DNA from 3 places in the Mesorhizobium sp. M1217 genome. Region 1 is predicted to be linked to each of the others. Evidence: predicted binding sites of a transcription regulator. Region 1 holds the regulator's gene; each other region holds the start of a gene.

The links. The regulator PhoB, encoded in region 1, activates phosphate uptake and scavenging genes when phosphate is short. The targets are predictions, from matches to a motif close to TGTCATNNANCTGTCAT.
Region 2: a site for PhoB is predicted at 4,612-4,628, ahead of NKH37_RS29655 (ceramide glucosyltransferase). Genes of this name have one in related genera too.
Region 3: a site for PhoB is predicted at 2,316-2,332, ahead of NKH37_RS26790 (RNA degradosome polyphosphate kinase). Genes of this name have one in related genera too.

The regions. Positions count from the first base shown of each region.
Region 1 is NZ_JAMYMA010000002.1:73,932-80,929, forward strand. Features, by position in the region: gene NKH37_RS03000 (ROK family protein) at 57-1,301, shown strand; gene phoB (phosphate regulon transcriptional regulator PhoB) at 1,311-2,000, opposite strand; gene phoU (phosphate signaling complex protein PhoU) at 2,017-2,724, opposite strand; gene pstB (phosphate ABC transporter ATP-binding protein PstB) at 2,757-3,560, opposite strand; gene pstA (phosphate ABC transporter permease PstA) at 3,557-4,408, opposite strand; gene pstC (phosphate ABC transporter permease subunit PstC) at 4,412-5,398, opposite strand; gene pstS (phosphate ABC transporter substrate-binding protein PstS) at 5,458-6,519, opposite strand.
Region 2 is NZ_JAMYMA010000023.1:91,000-97,997, reverse strand. Features, by position in the region: gene NKH37_RS29680 (GcrA family cell cycle regulator) at 1-428, opposite strand, end outside; gene NKH37_RS29675 (aspartate aminotransferase family protein) at 783-1,982, shown strand; gene argF (ornithine carbamoyltransferase) at 1,997-2,908, shown strand; gene NKH37_RS29665 (Hsp33 family molecular chaperone) at 3,026-4,036, shown strand; gene apaG (Co2+/Mg2+ efflux facilitator ApaG/CorD) at 4,113-4,505, opposite strand; gene NKH37_RS29655 (ceramide glucosyltransferase) at 4,733-5,887, shown strand; gene NKH37_RS29650 (O-succinylhomoserine sulfhydrylase) at 5,923-6,998, opposite strand, start outside.
Region 3 is NZ_JAMYMA010000019.1:51,851-58,848, reverse strand. Features, by position in the region: gene ppx (exopolyphosphatase) at 1-42, opposite strand, end outside; gene NKH37_RS26790 (RNA degradosome polyphosphate kinase) at 42-2,243, opposite strand; gene NKH37_RS26785 (zinc-finger domain-containing protein) at 2,393-2,638, shown strand; gene NKH37_RS26780 (FAD-dependent monooxygenase) at 2,658-3,866, shown strand; gene NKH37_RS26775 (TIGR02117 family protein) at 4,061-4,732, opposite strand; gene NKH37_RS26770 (metal-sensing transcriptional repressor) at 4,839-5,102, shown strand; gene NKH37_RS26765 (cation diffusion facilitator family transporter) at 5,099-6,127, shown strand; gene NKH37_RS26760 (HoxN/HupN/NixA family nickel/cobalt transporter) at 6,158-6,871, shown strand; gene NKH37_RS26755 (multicopper oxidase domain-containing protein) at 6,946-6,998, opposite strand, start outside.

The DNA of each region.
Region 1 (6,998 bases):
TTACCGACGGCTTCCGGTTCATGAGCGGCCGCGGCAACCGGGAGGAAAGCAAAACAATGTCGGTCGGAATCCGCCATGACGATTTGCGCCGGCGCAACCGGGCGATGGTGATCTCGGCGGTGCGCCGGGCCGGCCAGCCATCGCGTACTGAGATCGCAGCTACTACCGGCCTCAGTCATTCGACCATATCGGCGATCTCTTCCGACCTGATACGGGAAGGCATCCTCGCCGAGAGCAAGGCAAGTGAGCCCGTTTCGTTGAAACGCGGTCGTCCGCAGGTCGGCCTCGCCCTCAACCCGGAAGCGGCGGCGGTGCTGACCGTGGTGTTGTCGCTGAATTTCCTGTCGGCCGCCATTATCGACTATACGGGACAGGTGGTCGCCGAGGAACAGCGCCGGCTGGACACGCTGACCATGCCGCGCGACGAGCTGATCCGTGAATGCATGGCCATCGTCCGGCGCCGGCTGCAGGATCCAGACCTTGACGTCCGCAGTGTCGCCCGCATCGCCCTGGCGATTCAGGGCATTACCGACTCCCCTGCACGCGCCATGCTGTGGTCGCCGATCACGCCGCAGACCGACATCGCCTTTGCCGACATGCTGGAGGACGAATTCGGCATCCCGGCAACGGTGGAGAACGACTGCAACATGATGGCGGTGGCTTTGCGCTGGCGCAATCCGGATCGCTATCGCGACGACTTCATCGCCATCCTGCTTTCGCATGGCATCGGCATGGGGCTGGTGCTGAAGGGCGAACTGTTCACCGGGACGCATTCCTCGGGTGGCGAATTTGGCCACATGATCCATCGTCCGGGCGGCGCGCTCTGCCGTTGCGGGCGGCGCGGCTGCATCGAGGCCTATGCCGGCAACTACGCCATCTGGCGCAACGCCAGGCAGATGAGCGAAGAAAGCGAACCGATCGCCGACGTCAGCGACGCCGACATGCGAGCACTGGCGGCCCGGGCGCGCGAGAAAGATGGGCCGGAACGCGAGGCCTACCGCAAGGCCGGCGAAGCGCTGGGTTTCGGTCTCGGCTCGCTGTTCGCGCTGATCGATCCGGCACCGGTCGCGATGGTCGGCGCCAGTGCCGCCGCCTTCGATCTGATCGAGCCGGCCTTGCGGAAGGCAATCGCCCAGACCGCCGGCGGCCAGCATTCGGGCTCGATCTCCTTCGATACAGAGCCGAACGAATTGCCGCTGATCCGCGAAGGCTGCGCGATGCGGGCGCTAAGCTTCGTCGACCAGGAGATTTTCGCGCCGGGCGCGCAAATGAGGCCCAGCGTCAGAAAGAACGTAGCCTGACCAGGCGGGTCAATCTTCCCTGATCGCATAGCCGGCACCGCGGATGGTGCGGATGACATCCGGCATCCGGCCGTTGTTGACGGCTTTGCGCAGCCGCCCGACATGCACGTCGACGGTGCGTTCGTCGATGTAGATTGTCTCGCCCCAGACATTATCGAGTAACTGGCTGCGCGAGAAGACACGGCCCGGATGCCGCATCATGAACTCGAGCAGCCGGAATTCGGTCGGCCCGAGCCTGATTTCGCTCTTCTTGCGATAGACCCTGTGCGATTCGCGATCGAGCACGATGTCGCCGACCTTCAGCACGCTGGACAGCACTTCCGGCTTGGCGCGCCGCAGCAGCGCCTTGACCCTGGCCATGAATTCCGGTGTCGAAAACGGTTTGACCAGATAGTCGTCGGCGCCGGTCGAAAGCCCGCGCACCCGGTCGCTCTCCTCGCCGCGCGCGGTCAGCATGATGATCGGCAGCCGCTCGGTTTCGGGGCGCACCCGCAACCGACGACAGAGCTCGATGCCGGAAACCGCTGGTATCATCCAGTCGAGCACCAAAAGGTCGGGCACATTCTCCTGCAAACGGATCTCGGCTTCGTCGCCGCGTGTCACCACCTCGACCTGGTAGCCTTCGGATTCGAGATTGTAGCGGAGCAGCACACCCAATGGCTCCTCGTCCTCCACCACCATTATGCGTGGTGCGATCATCGGCTGGGCACCCCCATCATGTCACCGGTGCGGACATTGTCGTTTCGTCCTGCTTCGGACGATTGACCGGCAATTGCTCGCCGGTCAGCACATAATACGCATTTTCGGCGATGTTGGTGACATGGTCGCCGATCCGCTCCAGATTCTTGGCGCAGAACAGCAGGTGCGTGCAAGCGGTGATGTTGCGCGGATCTTCCATCATGTAGGTCAACAGCTCGCGGAACACGGACGTGTATTTGACGTCGATGCGCTCGTCGGCGGCACGCAGCTTGGCCAACGCGGCCGCATCGCCTGCAGCATATTCCTCGATGACACCCTGCACCTGGATGAGAACCAGCTGCGCCATCGCGTCGATGGAATGCGACAGGTCCCGCGGCGTGGCGCTGAGGCCGACCGCACTCACGCGCTTGGCGATATTCTTGGCAAGGTCGCCGATGCGTTCGAGGTCGCCCGCCATGCGGATCGCTCCGACCACATGGCGAAGATCGTGGGCCATCGGCTGGCGTTTGGCGATCAGGGTGATGGCGCGGTCGTCCAGTTCGCGTTGACGCGCATCCATGATGGCGTCGTCGGAAACGACGCGTTGCGCCAGCACGTTGTCGGAATTCAACAGGGCCTTGGTCGCCCCGCCGACCATCGAACCGGCGAGGTCGGCCATGTCGCGGATCAGCTTGCTGATCTGCTCGAGATCCTCGTCGAAAGAAGCGACTGTGTGTTCGCCCATGGTCCTGTCCTCATATGCATGATCGGAACGGCTCAGCCGAAGCGGCCAGTGATGTAGTCCTGCGTGCGCTTCTCGCGGGGCGACGTGAAGATCTTCTCGGTCCGGTCGAACTCGACCAGTTCACCCAGATACATGAAGGCGGTCTGGCGCGACACGCGCGCCGCCTGCTGCATGTTGTGGGTGACGATGACGATCGTATAGTCGGCTTGCAATTCGTCGATCAGTTCCTCGATCTTGGCAGTCGACAGCGGGTCGAGGGCCGAAGCCGGTTCGTCGAGCAGAATGACTTCCGGCTTCACGGCCACGGTGCGGGCAATACAAAGCCGCTGCTGCTGGCCGCCTGACAGGCTCAAGCCGCTGGCGTTGAGCTTGTCCTTGACCTCGCCCCACAGCGCGGCCCGCTTCAACGCTTGTTCGACGCGGCCGTCCATTTCGGACTTGCCCAGATTCTCATAAAGCCTGACGCCGAAGGCGATGTTCTCGTAGATCGACATCGGGAACGGCGTCGGCTTCTGGAACACCATGCCGATCTTGGTCCTCAGGAGATTGAGGTCCTGCGAGCGGTCGAGAATGTTCTTGCCGTCGAGCAGCACCTGGCCCTCGGCTGTCTGCTTCGGGTAGAGTTCGTAGATGCGGTTGAACACACGCAGCAGCGTCGATTTCCCGCAGCCCGAAGGGCCGATGAAGGCAGTGACGCTGCGCTCGGGCAGCGACAAGGTGATGTCCTTCAACGCCTTGCTCTGGCCGTAGTAGAAGTTGAGGTTCTTGACCTCGATCTTCGTCTTCTCGGCGACCGTTTCGGTCATCGTCATGTCCGGGGACAACATCTGTGTCATCTGTCCTCTCTGCGTCCGGTAAGGCTGCGGGCGAGGATGCTCAAGCCCAGAACCGTCAGGGTGATTATGAGTGCGCCGGTCCACGCCAGTTGCTGCCATTCCTCATAAGGGCTGAGAGCGAACTGGAAGATGGTCACCGGCAGGCTGGCCATCGGCGCGTTGATATTGCTGCTCCAGAACTGGTTGTTGAGCGCGGTGAAGAGCAGCGGCGCCGTCTCGCCGGAAATGCGTGCTATCGCCAGCAATATGCCGGTGACGATGCCGGACAATGCGGCGCGGTAGGCGACCGAGCGGATCACCACCCAGCGCGGCGCGCCGATCGCGGCGCCGGCTTCACGCAACGCGTTCGGCACCAGGTTGAGCATGTCTTCAGTGGTGCGCACGACCACCGGAATGACCAGGATGGCAAGCGCAACGGCGCCGGCTATGGCCGAGAAATGTCCCATTGGCCGCACCATCAGTTCATAGACGAACAAGCCGATGATGATCGACGGCGCCGACAACAGGATGTCGTTGATGAAGCGCACGACGGTGGTGATGCGCGAGAAACGCCCATATTCGGCCATGTAGGTTCCCGCCAGCACGCCGATCGGCGTGCCGACGACAACGGCGATGATCGTCATCAGCAGGCTGCCCGCGATTGCATTGAGCAGGCCGCCGGCCTCGCCTGGCGGTGGCGTCATCTCGGTGAAGACCGCGAACGAAAGCCCGGCTGTGCCCTTATAGACCAGTGCACCGAGAATGAGCGCCAGCCAGGCAAGCCCGATGCCGGCGGCGACGACGCAAAGCGCCATCATCACCGAATTTCTGGCTTTGCGGCGGCTGTGGAGCGATGAGGATGTCGACATCGGTCAGACTCCCGTACGGGCGTCGATCCGCATCAGCATATAGCGGGCGGCGGCAAGGATCAGGAAAGTGATGACGAACAGGATCAGGCCGAGCGAAACCAGAGAGGAGGTGTAGAGATCGCCGTCGGCCTCGGTGAACTCATTGGCGATGGTCGCCGAGATCGTCGTGCCCGGCGCGAACAGAGAGGCGCTGATGCGGTGGGCGTTGCCAATGACGAAGGTCACCGCCATGGTTTCGCCGAGCGCGCGGCCGAGGCCAAGCATGACGCCGCCCATGATACCGATGCGGGTATAGGGAATGACCACGCGCCGGGTCACTTCCCAGGTCGTGCAACCGATGCCGTAGGCCGATTCCTTCAGCACCGCCGGCACCGTATCGAAGACGTCCTTGGTGATCGAGGTGATGAAGGGCAGCACCATGATGGCGAGGATCAGCGCCGAGGTCAGAAGGCCGATGCCGTAAGGAGGGCCGGCGAAAAGGCTGGATAGTCCCGGCACGCCGTGGAAGATGTTGATGATGAAGGGCTGTATCGTCGTCTGCAGGAACGGCGCGAACACGAACAGGCCCCAGATGCCGTAGATGATCGAGGGAATGCCGGCCAACAGCTCGACCGCTATGCCGATCGGGCGCCTGAGCGGGCGCGGGCAGAGTTCGGTGAGAAACACGGCAATGCCGATGCCGATCGGAACCGCGATCAGGATGGCGATGGCCGCCGTGACCAGCGTGCCGTAGATCGGCGCCAGCGCGCCAAATTTTTCCGTTACCGGATTCCAGCTTTCAGTCGTCAGGAAAGAGAACCCGAAGGACGACAGGGCCTGCCATGAGCCGGCAAACAGCGAGATTGCGACACCACCGAGGATGACCAGCACAAGAATTGCGGAAGCGCGGGTGAGTCCGCGGAATATGGCGTCTGTGAGCGCGAAGCGCCGCACCGTAGCTTCCCTGGCCCGGGCTGCAGATGATAGCATGGCATCGGAAGCGATGGTCATTGGGTCCTCGCGATTGAAGGCAACAGGGAGGGCGCCGTCGACGCCCTCCCTGGAGGAGATTACATAGCCGAGTAGAGCGGCTTGCCGTCGCTGCCGACGACTTCCTTGGCCCACATGGCCTTGACGCTCTCGACCACCTTGTCGGGCATCGGAACGTAGTCCAGCTCGCCGGCCATCTCGTCGCCCTTGTCGTATGCCCAGGCGAAGAATTTGAGCGCTTCGCCGGTGGTCGCCGCGTCGTCCGGCTTCTTGTACAGGAGGATCCACGTCGCCGCCGTCATTGGCCAGGACTCGGCGCCCGGCTCGTTGGCGAGGATGACGCCATAGCCCGGCTGCGAGCTCCAGTCGGCATTGGCCGCTGCCGCCGAGAATGCCGCCGCGGTGGGTTCGACCTTCTTGCCGTCCTTGTTGATCATATCGGTGTGGGTGAGCTTGTTCTGCTTGGCATAGGCGTATTCGACATAGCCGATCGCGCCGCCGGTCTGGGAGACGTTGTTGGCAACGCCCTCATTGCCCTTGGCGCCGATGCCCACGGGCCATTCCACGGCCTTGTCGACGCCGACCTTTTCTTTCCAGTCCGCGCTGACGTCGCCGAGGTAGTATGTGAAGTTGAACGTCGTGCCCGACCCATCGGAACGGTGAACGACCGCGATCGCCTGCGAAGGCAGCTTGACGTCGGGATTGAGCTTCTTGATCGCCTCGTCATCCCAGCTCGTGATCTTGCCGAGGAAGATGTCGGCCAGCGTCGGGCCGTCGAGAACCAACTCGCCCGGCTTGATGCCTTCGAGGTTGACGACGGGAACGATGCCGCCCATCACCATCGGGAACTGAGCCAATCCGGACGATTCAAGCTCTTCGCCTTTCAGCGGCGCATCAGAAGCGCCGAAGGTAACGGTCTTGGCTTTGATCTGCTTGATGCCGCCGCCGGAACCGATCGACTGATAGTTAAGCCCAATGCCGGTGTCTTTCTTGTAAGTGTCGGCCCACTTCGCATAGATCGGGTAGGGGAAGGTGGCGCCGGCGCCGGAGATGTCCGCGGCGAGCGCGGCGGACAGGGTGAGGGTAGTCGTCGCCGCAGCCATTGCAATCGCAACGGCCGCCGAGCGGATGAAATGTCTCATGTGGCCTGCTCCTGTTCGGAATATGGTCTCTCGGCGCCATTCCTCCGGCGCCCGCTGAGGCCAATAGCCCCCGATTATTACAGTCGCATGACAGTTTCATGTCGCTCCGGTAACGTCGTCCAGCCGGGTTAAGAAGGAACGGCCGCGGGCTTTGTCGGCATGGGCCGCGGTTTGCCGCTGGAATCAGCAGCTTGCGTGAATTCCGGCCGGCTTTGTCCGCTCGACGATAGCAGCCACTGACCTTGAGAAGAAAAAAGCCGGACGGGAGCGCGTTGCATGCAGCCAGAACGTGTCATGGCCGCGCCATCGCCGAAACAGGTCCGTTGGGGTAAATCTGACCCTGTTTCTTGCCGGCGGTCGCTGCTCCCGCCCGTAACTGGAGGAGCGGAACTTCGAATATCCCATTGTCGCGACTGAGCGCGCCATTGGGTATGGTGCGATCGCACCATGGCCTTACGCTGGAAGCGGTGACGAATCGC
Region 2 (6,998 bases), on a different contig from region 1:
TGGAAGTCTTCCGAAAGCGGATCGCCATTCGGCCACTTGCAGGTGCGCTCGTTCAGCTCGACGAGTTGCAGATGCCGGGAGATCGGCACGACGACGTTTTCGACCGGGCGGATATAGTGGCGCGACACCGGTTCGGCATCGAACTGCGCCTTGAGCGCGGTCGCACCGATCGACATCGACGTGGTGGCATGGCGCGTGGCGCTTGCTGCCCGCGACACCGATTTCTGGATCGTCGATCCCTGTACCGTCTTCTTCTGGCGTGCCGGTGATGCGGTTGTGCGTCCGCGGCCGGACAGTTTCAGCCGGTGCACTTTGCCGATGACCGCATTGCGGCTGACCCCACCAAGCTGTGCGGCGATCTGGCTGGCGCTGAGACCCTCCGACCACAATTTTCTGAGAAGTTCGACTCGCTCGTCAGTCCAGTTCATGAGACCGCGCTCCTGCTGAAAAGTGCGGCAATCGGAATCCATTCCCGACCCGGCTTCTGCCGGGCAGACACCACATATATCGGGTGATTAGGTCCGCCGCACGAAATCTAGTTATTTCTCTACTACAATTACCTTATGCGCTGACTCGGTGACAAGAGTCCCAAGGCCAACACGAATCGGTTTTTTCGGTTTTCCCCAACTTGCCCGGTCGCTTATGAGCCGGCATTGTGCTGGGGGGCTTGCCGCACGTCCTTGCGCGACCTTTTCGTTGACTTCACGGCCGAAAAACACGATAAGCCACAAGGGCCGCCGCTTTGGCGGCTTTTTGATTTTCCGGTTCCGGAGACGCATATAATGAGCGGTTCGGCGCTTTTCGAGACCTTTGTTCGCGCACCCCTGGCTTTCGACCACGGTGAAGGCACCTGGCTGGTCACCGACAAGGGCGAGCGATATCTCGATTTCGCAGGCGGCATCGCCGTGAATTCATTGGGCTACAGCCATCCGCATCTGGTCGCGGCCCTCACTGAACAGGCCGCCAAGCTCTGGCACGTCTCCAATCTGTACGAGATTCCGGGACAGAGCCGGCTCGGCGAGCGGCTGGCCGACGCCAGCTTCGCCGACAAGGTGTTCTTCACCAATTCCGGCGCAGAGGCGCTTGAATGCGCCATCAAGACGGCGCGGCGCTATCACTTCGTCAAGGGCCATCCCGAGCGCTTCCGCACTATCAGCTTCGAAGGCGCCTTCCATGGCCGCACCCTGGCGACCATCGCCGCCGGCGGCCAGTACAAATATCTGGAAGGTTTCGGCCCCAAGGTCGACGGCTTCGACCAAGTCGGCTTCGACGACATCGACGCCGCCGAAAAGGCGATCACGCCTGAAACCGCGGCGATCCTGATCGAGCCGGTGCAAGGTGAGGGCGGCATCAGGCAAGTGCCGTCGCAATCGCTGAAGCGGCTCAGGCAGCTCTGCGATCAGCACGGACTGCTCTTGATTTTCGACGAGGTCCAATGCGGCGTCGGCCGCACCGGAAAGCTGTTCGCGCATGAGTGGGCGGGTGTCACACCCGACCTCATGGCGGTGGCCAAGGGCATCGGCGGCGGCTTCCCGATGGGCGCCTGCCTCGCCACCGACGAGGCAGCGGCCGGCATGACCGCCGGCGTGCACGGCACCACCTTCGGCGGCAATCCGCTGGCCATGGCGGTCGGCAACGCCGTGCTCGACGTGGTGCTGGAAGACGGCTTTCTCGATGACGTCCGGCGCAAGGCGCTGCTCTTGAAACAGGGGCTGGCCGGTGTCGCCGACGAATTTCCGGACGTTATCGAAAGCATCAGGGGCACCGGCCTGATGCTCGGCCTTAAATGCGCGATGCCCAACACCAAGGTTACGGTGGCACTGCGCGACCAGCATCTCTTGACGGTTCCGGCCGGCGACAACGTTATCCGTCTGCTGCCGCCTCTCACCGTCACCGATGCCGAGATCCACGAGGGGCTCGAGCGCATTCGTGCCGGCGCCAAGAGCCTGGCGGATGCCATCGTCGCTGCCGCCGCGAAGTAATCCTGGAATTCCTGATGTCCCTTCGCCACTTCACCGATCTTTCCGCCGTTTCCGAAGGCGATCTGCGCTTCATGCTCGACGACGCAGCTGTGCGAAAGGCGAGGCTCAAGGCCGGCGAACGCACCAAGCCGCTCGAAGGCAAGGTGCTGGCGATGATCTTCGACAAGCCCTCGACGCGCACGCGCGTGTCGTTCGACGTCGGCATGCGGCAGTTGGGTGGCGAGACGATCATGCTGACTGGCACCGAGATGCAACTTGGCCGTTCCGAGACTATTGCAGACACGGCCAAGGTGCTGTCGCGCTATGTCGATGCCATCATGATCCGCACCACCTCGCATGACCGGCTGCTGGAACTGACGGAAAACGCTACGGTGCCCGTCATCAACGGGCTGACCGACGAAACCCATCCCTGCCAGTTGATGGCCGACATCATGACCTTCGAAGAGCACCGCGGTCCGGTGGCCGGCAAGACGATCGCCTGGACCGGCGACGGCAATAATGTCCTGCATTCTTTACTGGAGGCCTCTGCGCGGTTCCGCTTCAAGCTGAACGTCGCCGTGCCCGAAGGCAGCGAACCGGCTCAGAGGCATGTCGACTGGTCGAAGGCCAATGGCGGCAAGCTGAAATTCACTCGTTCGCCCGAGGAGGCCGTTCACGAGGCCGACTGCATCGTCACCGACTGCTGGGTCTCGATGGGTCAGGAGCACCGTGCGCGCGGCCACAATGTCTTCTTGCCCTATCAGGTCAACGCGGCCCTGATGGCGAAAGCCAAGCCGGACGCGCTGTTCATGCACTGTCTGCCGGCGCATCGCGGTGAGGAGGTTACCGACGAGGTCATCGATGGGCCGCATTCGGTGGTGTTCGACGAGGCCGAGAACCGGCTCCACGCCCAGAAGGCGGTTTTGGCCTGGTGCCTGGGCGCTTGATCCGGGCCGCCTTGATCCGGGAGTTCGTGGTGCCTATCTCAGGCGCATCACGCAAATCGAGCGCGTCTCGTCGCATGCGCCCCGGAGGGCGGCATCGCCGCGCCCCGGAGCTTTGTCATGTTGGAAACTCGTCAATTGGCTGAACATCAACCCAAGCTCGGCGAGTTCGGCTACGCCGGCGACGACCATGTCGTGCCGTTTGAGGTCGGCCCGCTCGACGTGCGCGGCCGTACCGTCCAGCTCGGGCCGATGCTCGACGCTATTCTCAGCCGCCACGAGTATCCCGAGCCGGTGGCACGACTACTGGCCGAAGCCTGTGTGCTGACCGTCCTGCTCGGAACTTCGTTGAAGTTCGAGGGCAAGTTCATTCTGCAGACCCGCACCGACGGGCCGGTCGATATGCTGGTCGCGGATTTCTCCACGCCGCACGCGCTGCGCGCCTATGCCCGCTTCGATGCCGACCGGCTGGAGGCTTTGACGGCTGCCGGCGAGACGTCGCCGCAGACGCTGCTCGGCAGCGGCGTCCTGGCGCTGACAATCGACCAGGGCGCCCACACGCAACGCTACCAGGGCATCGTCCAGCTCGACGGCGTCACGCTGGAAGAAGCCGCACGCACCTATTTCCGCCAATCGGAGCAGATTCCGACCGACCTACGGCTTTCGGTGGCCAAGCTTCTGACGCCCGGCGTCGGCGGTGCCCGCGAGCAATGGCGCGCCGGTGGCCTGCTGGCACAATTCCTGCCGCAGTCGCCGGAACGCATGCGCGTACCCGACCTTCCCGGGGGCGACGGCGATCCGGGTGAGGAAATCCACGACCCGGCCGACAATTCCTGGCAGGAACTGCTGGCGCTGCTTGGTACCATTGAACCGACCGAACTGATCGATCCGACGATCGGCGCCGAGCGGCTGCTTTACCGATTGTTCCACGAGCATGGCGTCCGCGTCTTCGGCGGCGTGCCGGTCGCCGACCAGTGCTCATGCTCGAGGGAGAAGATCCGCGGCATCCTCGAAGGCTTTTCCGCCGAGGAGATCAGGGACAGCACCGAGGATGGCAGCATTCACGTCGCCTGCGAATTCTGCTCGAAGCAATATGACTTCGACCCGGCGGAATTTGCAGCGGCTCGATAACGAGCATCAGTGCGGCTGCCTTCGCAGAACTTGGGTTCCTCGCCCCGCAAGGCGGGAAGAGGAATCCAAGTGAACGTCAATTGACGGTGCGCCGCGTGCCCGGCAAATCGAGCGAGAAGGCGGGGATGGCGACGTCGAAGGTCTCGCCCCGCTTGTTGCGCATTGTGTAGTGCCCGACCATGATGCCGGACGGGGTCGAGAGCGGGCATCCGGACGTATACTGATAGCTGTCGCCGGGGTTGAGTCCGGGTTGCTCGCCGACGACCCCGGGGCCGCGCACTTCCTCGACCTTGCCGGTGCCGTCGGTAATGTGCCAGTAGCGCGACAGAAGCTGCACGAACTCGTCCGACTGATTGTCAATGGTCACCTGGTAGCCCCAGACATAGCGGTTTTGCGGCGGGTCGGAGTGATCCTCCAGATAGAACGGCCTGACCTGCACTTCGATGTTGCGGGTGACGGCGCTGTACATAAACTGCTCCAAAGCAATGTAGATGGAACTTTCGACGCTCAGCGCAGTTTGATCAACGATGCGCGTCATCTCCTTGCCCGACTCAAGCGCAGGTGCCGAAAAACAATGTCATTTAAGTGACACATGACAATGATGGTGTGCAGGCTTGTGCCGGGCGACTCAGTGTTCTGTCGAATTGTTGAAAACGGCCGTCATGCGGCCGGCATTTCTGGAGTGACCAGATCTCGATGGAACCGACATTCGCAGCCGCCCTCTTTTCCATAGCTCTCCTTCTTTCAAATCTCGCCAGCATCCTGTTAGCTTCGCTGAAGCTGAAGCGACCAGCCAGGATCGCACCGCCCGCCGCCACCGTGCCACCGGTATCGATCGTCGTCCCGGCGCGCGGCGTCGAGCCGTTTACCGAGGAGACGCTGGAGCGCGCCTTCTCACTCGACTGGCCGCGCTACGAACTCATCTTCTGTGTCGCCCATGCCGACGACCCCGTGGTCAAGTCGATCACCGCTGCAATGGCGCGTTTTCCGGCTATACGCGCCCGGCTGCTCGTCGGCGACGACCGCATCAGCGGCAATCCGAAACTCAACAATTGCGTGAAGGGTTGGGAAGCGGCGCTTTATCGCTGGGTCATCCTTGCCGATTCCAACGTGCTTATGCCGAGCGATTATGTCCAGCAGCTGATGGCGGCATGGCGGCCCGACACCGGCCTCGTCTGCTCGACGCCAATCGGCTCGCGGCCTGAAGGGTTTTGGGGGGAGGTCGAATGCGCCTTTCTCAACACGCTGCAGGCACGCTGGCAGTACGCTGGAGAGGCGCTCGGTCTCGGCTTCGCCCAGGGCAAGAGCATGTTGTGGAACAAGCCGATGCTCGATGCCAATGGCGGCATCCGCGCGCTGGCCGCCGAGATCGCCGAGGACGCTGCCGCGACCAAGCTGGTCAACCGGCTCGGACTGCGCGTCAATCTTGTCGCTTCGCCCTTCGAACAGCCGCTCGGCCGGCGCACGCTTGGCGAGATCTGGTCTCGGCAGGCGCGTTGGGCGCGGCTGCGCCGCGTCACCTTCGCGCTGTTCTTCGCCCCCGAGATCCTGATCGGAGCGGCGCCGCCGCTGGTGCTTGCGCTGATCGCGGCGGCTGACGCCGGCGTCAGCCTGCCGGCAACCGCCATCGCCGTGCTGGTCGCGGCCTACCTGCCGGAATGTGCCCTGGCCTGGGTCAAAGGATGGCACCTGTCGCTGCGCACCATCCTGGCGATGATGGTTCGCGACTGCATGCTGCCGGCGATATGGGCGCGCGGCTGGCTGAGCGGCGCCGTCGACTGGCGCGGCAACGTTATGACCATCCAGACCAAGGCCGTCGCGGAGCTGGAAGAGACCCCGTCCGGCGCCTGACCGGCGCGTCCCCGCTCACCTCTGTTCGGTCAGCCCTATCCGGCGGCTCTCAGCGCTTGCTCGATGTCTTCGAGCAGATCGTCGGTATCTTCCAGGCCGACGGAAAGCCTGAGCGTGCCCGGCCCGATACCGAGCTCGGCGCGGGCCTCATCGGTCAAGTTCTTGTGCGTGGTCGTCGCCGGATGGGTGATCAAGCTCTTGGCGTCGCCGAGATTGTTGGAAATCAGCACGATGTCGAGCGCGTTCTGGAAAGCAAAGGCCGCCTGCTTGCCGCCCTTCACATCCAGGCAGATCAGCGTCGAACCACCCGACATCTGCTTCTTGACCACGGCCGCTTGCGGATGGTCGGCACGGCCGGGATAGATGACGCGGGCGATTTGCGGGCGCTCGGCGAGGAAATCCGCGATGCGGCCGGCACTTTCCGTCTGCTGGCGTACGCGCAGCGGCAGCGTCTCCAGGCCTTTCAGCAGGGTCCAGGCATTGAAGGGCGAGAGGCTGGGGCCGGTGTGGCGGAAATAGTCATGCAGGTTCTCGTCGATCCATTTTTTGTCCGACAAGATAACGCCTCCAAGGCAGCGCCCTTGGCCGTCAATATGCTTGGTGGCCGAATAGACGACGATATGGGCGCCGAGCTGCAAGGGTTTCTGCTGCAAGGGCGTGGCGAAGACATTGTCGACGATCAGCCTGGCGCCGATCGAGTTGGCAAGTGCCGCGACGGCGGCGATGTCGACCACCTCCAGCGTTGGGTTGGTCGGGCTTTCCAGGAAGAACAGTTTGGTGTTCGGCTTGACCGCCTGTTCCCAATTGGCGATGTCAGTGCCATCGACCAGCGTTGCCTCGATGCCGTATTTCGGCGCCAGCGTCTCGACCACCCAGCGGCAGGAGCCGAACAATGCGCGCGCCGCCACGATATGGTCGCCCGCCTTGGCGCTGCACAGCAATGCTGCCGTCACCGCCGCCATGCCGGACGCCGTGGCGCGCGCGTCCTCGGCGCCTTCCAGCGCGCACATACGCTTTTCGAACATGTCGACCGTCGGATTGGCATAGCGCGAATAGATGAAGCCCGGCTCCTCACCCTTGAAGCGCGCTTCCGCTGCTTGCGCCGTCTCGT
Region 3 (6,998 bases), on a different contig from region 1:
CGGTCGGCGGTCCTGAAGCCGGCCCTGGGACGCTGAAATCATCAGCCCGTCGCTGCGTTCTGTTTCTTGCGGCGCTTGAACTGCGCGATGCGCTTGGGCGCATGCGACTTCAACGCATCGCCCCGTCCGGACAGGCTCGGATTGGTCATGAAATATTCCTGCGCGTTGAACGGTTCCTCGCCCTCCTCCAGCACAACGCGCCGGGAGGTTCCGTCAGCCAATACGTCGAAACTTTGCTGGTTGTCCATGATGTTGCCGAGCATGATCTGGCCGAGCACCTGTTCATGCACAGTTGGATTGGTGATCGGCACCATGGTCTCGACCCGGCGGTCGAGATTGCGCGGCATCAAATCGGCCGAGGAGATGTAGACGATCGCCCCGTCCGAGGGCAGGCCGTGGCCGTTGCCGAAGCAATAGATGCGGCTGTGCTCGAGGAAGCGGCCGACGATCGACTTCACCCTTATGTTCTCCGACAGGCCCGGCACCTGCGGTCTCAGGCAGCAGATGCCGCGCACGACGAGATCGATCTCGACGCCGGCGCGGCTGGCATCGTAGAGCGCATCGATGATGATCGGATCGACCAGCGCATTCATCTTCATCCAGATGCGAGCCGGCCTGCCATCCAGCGCGTGGCCGATCTCGTCCGAAATATGCTTGAGGATGCGGTTGCGCAGCGTGAACGGCGATATGGCCAGCCGCATCTGCTCGGCCGGCTCGGCATAGCCGGTGATGAAATTGAACAATTGCGCGACATCGCGCGCGATCGTCGGATCGGTGGTGAAGAAGGACAGGTCGGTGTAGATGCGCGCGGTGACCGGGTGGTAATTGCCGGTGCCGAGATGCACGTAATTGCGTAGCCTGCCATCCTCGCGCCGCACCACCAGCGACATTTTCGCGTGGGTCTTCAGCTCGAGAAAGCCGAAGACGACCTGGACTCCGGCGCGCTCGAGGTCGCGCGCCCAGCGGATGTTGGCCTCCTCGTCGAAGCGCGCCTTGAGCTCGACCAGCGCCGTCACCGACTTGCCGGCCTCGGCGGCGTCGACCAAAGCCCGCACGATCGGGCTGTCGTTGGAGGTGCGGTAGAGCGTCTGCTTGATCGCCACCACTTCCTGATCGGCCATCGCCTGGCGCAGGAACTGCACCACCACGTCGAAGGATTCGTAGGGGTGGTGGACGATGATGTCCTTCTCGCGGATGGCGGCAAAGCAATCGCCACCATGCTCGCGGATGCGCTCCGGGAAGCGCGGATTGTAGGGCGTGAACTTCAGATCGTCGCGAGCGACGGCGACGATCTCCGAGATCTGGCTAAGCGCCAGCGGCCCGGTAAGCACGCTGATGCGGCTGGCCGAGACGCCAAGCTCGCCGGCGACGAAGTCGCGCAATTCGGACGGCATCAGCCTGTCGAACTCGATCCGGATGACCGAGCCGCGGCGGCGACGCTTCAGCGCCGTCTCGAACAGCCGCACCAGATCTTCGGATTCTTCCTCGACCTCGATATCGCTGTCGCGGATGATGCGGAACGTGCCGGAGCCCTTGACCTCATAGCCGGGGAACAGCTTGCCGATGTAGAGACTGACCGCCTCTTCGAGCGGAACGAAGCGGACGTGATGCTTGCGATCCGGCAAGCGGATGAAGCGCCTCAGCGCTACCGGCAGGCGCAAAAGCGCGCTCATTTCCTCGCCGTTCTTGCGGTGGCGCAATTGCAGCGCCATCGAGAAACCGAGATTGGGAATGAACGGAAACGGATGCGCTGGGTCGATCGACAGCGGCGTCAGGACCGGAAACACCTGCTCCTGGAAATGGTCCTCGAGCCAGGTCTTCTCGTCCTTGGTCAGCGCATCGCGGGTGATGCTCTCGATGCCTTCCTTGTTGAGCTGCAGCATCAGCGCCGAAAGGCTGTTCTGCTGGTCCTCCTGCAGGCGCTCGACCTCGCGCAGCAATTGTTCGAGCTGCTGCTCGGGGGTGCGCCCGTCCGGGCTCTTCAGCACGATACCCTCGCGCACCTGGCCGGCAAGACCGGCGACGCGGACCATGAAGAACTCGTCGAGATTGGCCGCCGATATCGACAGGAAGCGAACGCGCTCGAGCAGCGGATGATTGGCGTTCAGCGATTCCTCGAGCACGCGCCGGTTGAATTGCAGCCAGGAAAACTCGCGGTTGACGAAGCGGTCAGGATTGCCGCCTTCGCGGCTCGCGGCCTCGATGGTGATGAATTCGCTTTGCACCGGCTTCAGTTCGTTCATGGTTCCTGCTCTTCCTACACCAGCCGTCGGCGCCAGCCTTAACCGGCTTAACTTATCCTCTGACAGGCTTTTGCGACAGTTTCATTTCATCGATCTTGCAAAGAGACGGGTTATGATCCAGATCCAATCGACAAGATCAGGAGACGACGATGGCAGGCGGTTCCATTCCCCATTTCCAGAACGATGCGGGCTATCCGGCAATCGACATCGGCGTCAAGGAATTCATGTGCACCGGCGCCAATCCGCCTTTCGACCATCCGCATGTATTTCTCGACATGGGCGACGACAATGAAAAGGTCTGCCCCTACTGCTCGACGCTCTATCGCTATTCGCCGAAGCTGAAGGCATTGGAAACGGTGCCGCTGGGCTGCCTTTATATCGACCAGGCCGCCTGATTCTTCCGCGACAAGCCTGATGCGAGAAACGCAGTCCCGGCATGTGGTCATGGCCGGGGCGGGCGTCGCCGGGCTGACCGCGGCACTGGCCTTCGCCGAGCGCGGCCATCGGATAAAACTGTTCGAACAGGCGCAGCACCTCGAGGCTGCCGGAGCCGGCATCCAGCTGTCGCCCAACGCGACACGTATTCTTCGACAACTCGGCGTACTCGATCGGCTGCTGCCGACGGCGGTGCGGCCGGAGGCGGTCGTGCTCAAGGATGCCGCCACGCTGCGCGAGTTGGCGCGCGTACCGCTTGGCCAGGCCGCCGAAACGCGCTGGGGAGCGCCCTATCTCGTTGCCCACCGCGGCGATCTGCAGTCAGCGCTGATGGCGCGGACAGCCGAGCGACCCGAGTTCGAGCTTGTCACCGGCGCCCGCGTCGGCAGCGTAGCATCCGGACCGAATGGCATCACCGCAACAGTCGAGATTGCCGGCACGACCATCGAAACCGAGGCATCGTTGCTGGTGGGAGCCGACGGCGTCTGGTCGTCGGTGCGAGAAAAGCTGGCCCGCACGGAGGCCGACTTTGTCAGAAGCCGATTCTCGGGCGAGCTTGCCTGGCGAGCCACGGTGGCCGCGGACAGCCTCGCCGGACAGGCCTTCGGCATGATCGGTGCGCCCGATTGCGTTACTGCATTCCTCTATCCCGGCTTCCATATGGTCGCCTATCCGGTCAGCCGTGGCACTGCCTTTAATCTCGCCGCCTTCACCAGGGGTGAGCGAATCGCCGAGGGCTGGTCGGGGCATGCCGACCCCGCCAGCCTCGTCAGTGCCATGCGCGGTACCGCGCCGGCGCTGGTCCGTCTGGCGAGCGAGGCGGCGCCGTGGACGGCATGGCCGATCCACACCGTCGAGCAGCGGCGGTGGACGACACCGGAAGGCGTCGCACTGATCGGCGATGCGGCGCATGCGATGACGCCCTTTGCCGCACAGGGCGCGGCGATGGCGATCGAGGACGCGGCGACGCTTGCCGGCTTCGTTGCCACCTCGCCTGCCGATCTCAGCGGCGCGCTTGCCGCTTGGGAACAGGCGCGGCGGCCGCGCGTCGCCCAGGTCGCCCGCCGCGGCGCGGTCAACCGCCTCGCCTGGCACGCGGCCGGGCCGGTGGCGATGGCCCGCAACCTGTTCCTGGCGATGCGCTCACCCGAAAAGCTCGCCGCCGATCTTGATTGGCTTTATGGCTAGCGGGCGCGCGAGTCTGGGGATCGGCGATAAAAAGCTCGATAGGCCGGCGGGACAGCGCCCCCCTCTGTCCTGCCGGACATCTCCCCCACAAGGAGGGAGATTGGCAGTTTCGGCGCCTTGCTAGGTCCTGCAACGTTAGAGATTGGCGAAAGGAGGGCTCGAAGGATCGCGGCGTTGATCAGCCGGAACCCTCTTCAATTGTAAAGCCGCATCGACAGGCCGAGCGAGGCTGGCAGCGGGTTCCACCAGCCGGTGCGCAGGCCGGCGGTGCGCAGTGCCGCCGCCGCCCAGGTGTTGCAGCCGACCAGCGCGTTGAAATGGCCATTGGCTTCGAAGAAACTATCGAAACGGGAATAGGCCGCATTCTCGATCGGCATGGCCCCGTTCGGTCCCTGCTGAAAGCTCGCTGCAATGAAATCGAGCAGCGCCGCAAAGCGTTCCTCACTTACGTCGAAGCCGGCGACGTCGGGATGCGGCTCGGCGATTTCGCCTGAAATGTCGACATGCATCACCGAAGCATCGACGGTCAGCGCCTTCATCACCGGCACTGCCTTCAGTTCCGACCAGGTCGGCGTCTCGAGATAGAAGGCGCGGCCTCCCCAGCCGAAGACGATGTAGCGGACCTCCGCCATGTCGGCCGGAATGCCGGCATCGACCAGGAAGTGGAAGCGCCGGCGCACATCGTCGTCGACCGGGATGGCGATGTCGGCGTGGATCGGGTTTTTCAGCACCAAGATGCGGTGGCTTGCGCCGATCGGATCGGCAGCGGCCGCCGGCCAGAGCGGGCGCGGCAGCAGCGTGCCCAGCGCCACCGCAAGGACTGCTGTAACGACCAGCAGGCCAAGAAAACGGGCAAGCTTCTTCATGGGGAAGGCATAGACCAAGCAATGTTCAAGGTGAAGCCTCTCCGGAAATTGCACAGCTGACTTAGAGCTTGACCCGTATCCTCCCCGGGGAGGATATGCTGGAGGCATGTCAGATCACCTCCACGCCTCACATCCTTCCATCATAAAGCGCCTGAAGCGCGCGCAAGGCCACCTTGCGGCGGTGCTGGCCATGATCGAGGCGCATCGCCCTTGCGTTGATCTGGCGCAGCAGCTTCATGCCGTCGAAAGGGCCATCAGCAGCGCCAAGCGCGAGCTGATCAACGATCACATCGAGCATTGCCTCACGGACAGCGTGGAAACCGGCGGCAACTCGCTGGCGGAACTCAAGCAGCTGGCGAAGTATCTATGAATGCCATCGTAGCCCGCATTCTGGACTGGCTCGGGTTCGGCTCGCACGCCGCACATCATCACGGCGATCACGGTTCGCACGGTCACACCCACGGCGTCATCGATGCGACAATTGCTACCACCGACCGGGGCATCTGGGCAATCAAATGGTCGTTCGTAATCCTGGCCATCACCGCGGCGTTGCAGATGGTCGTGGTTGTGCTGTCGGGGAGCGTGGCATTGCTGGCCGACACGATCCATAACATCGGCGATGCGACAACGGCGATCCCGCTATGGATTGCGTTCGTGCTGGCGCGGCGCAAGCCGTCGCGGACCTTTACCTATGGCTTGGGCCGGGTCGAGGATCTGGCCGGCATCATCATCGTGCTCATCATCCTGTTCAGCGCTGTTGTCGCCGCCTACCAAGCCATCGACAGGCTGATCAATCCACAAGTAGTGACACACCTCGGCTGGCTGACGGCGGCGGGCATTGTCGGCTTCCTCGGCAACGAGGCGGTTGCCGTGTTCCGTATCCGCGTCGGCCGCGAAATCAACAGCGCGGCACTCATTGCCGACGGCTACCACGCCCGCACCGACGGACTTACCAGCCTTGCCGTGGTCATCGGAGCCATCGGCGTCTGGCTCGGCTTTTCCTTGGCCGACCCGATCGTCGGCCTGCTGATCACGATTGCGATCTTCGGTATCGTGTGGCAATCGGCCCGTTCGGTGCTGACCCGCATGCTGGACGGAATCGAACCCGGTGTGATGGATGAAATCCGACATGCCGCCGAGCATGTTGCGGGCGCGCATATTGTCGATGCTAAGGCGCGCTGGGTCGGTCATAGATTGCACGCCGACATCGCAATTGCCGCGGACGAAACCTTACCGCTGTCGGCGGCGAACAAGATCGCGGCAGCGCTGAAAGACGAACTGTCCCAGCATATGCCAGCCCTGGCTGAGGCGAATGTCCGGTTTTCAACGGAACGTGGAGAGAACGACCATCCGCACCCTCACGAGCACACGCATGACCACGGCCACATGCACTGACGCTCGCCGATTTTCTGCTAGTCTCGTCCGATGTTCCAGACGCTCGTCGAATTTCAGCGCACGATCTATCTGACGCTCGGCGAGCAGATCAAGCTGCTTGCGGCCGGAGGCAATTGGCTGGCATTCATGGCCTTCCTGCCGATGGGCGTCGTGTTCGGGGCTGCCCATGCGCTGACGCCGGGTCATAGCAAGGCGGTCCTGGCGACCTATCTTGCCGGTTCGGATGCGAAGGTCTCGCGCGGCCTGCTCGTGTCTATCACGCTATCGTTCACGCATGTGACGATTGCCGTTCTGATTGCGGCTCTCTCGCTGCCACTGGTCTCCATAGCATTGGGCAGCGTTGGCCGCGCTCCGCTCCTGGAGCATATCAGTCGTGGGCTGCTCGGCCTCATTGGCGTCTGGATGCTCTGGCGCGCTTTGAGCCACAGCCATCACCACAGGCACGAAGGCGAGGCTGTCGGCGTGATGGCAGGCCTGATCCCCTGCCCGCTGACGCTTTTCGCGATGACTTTCGCGATCTCCAGGGGTGTTCCGGCAGCGGGCGTCCTGTTTGCCATCACCATGATGGTCGGCGTGGCGCTGACGCTGTCCTGCGTCGCGGTATTGTCGATCGTGTTTCGGGAACGGCTTGTACAGTTTTTCGCGCGCCAGCCACGGCTGTTCGAAACCATTTCCCGGGCCATCGAGGGCGCTGCCGGTCTCGCCCTTGCCGGCGTCGCTGTCTGGCAGATCACATCAGCTTAAGAGAAAACATGGTTTCAGCCACTGCATGGCGTCCGGGCCGGTGCAGCAGTTGGAACGAGCCAAGCCGACGCCGGTCATGTCACATCGATCACGACCATCAGCCCGCCGCCGCCCTTCTCCTCGACAT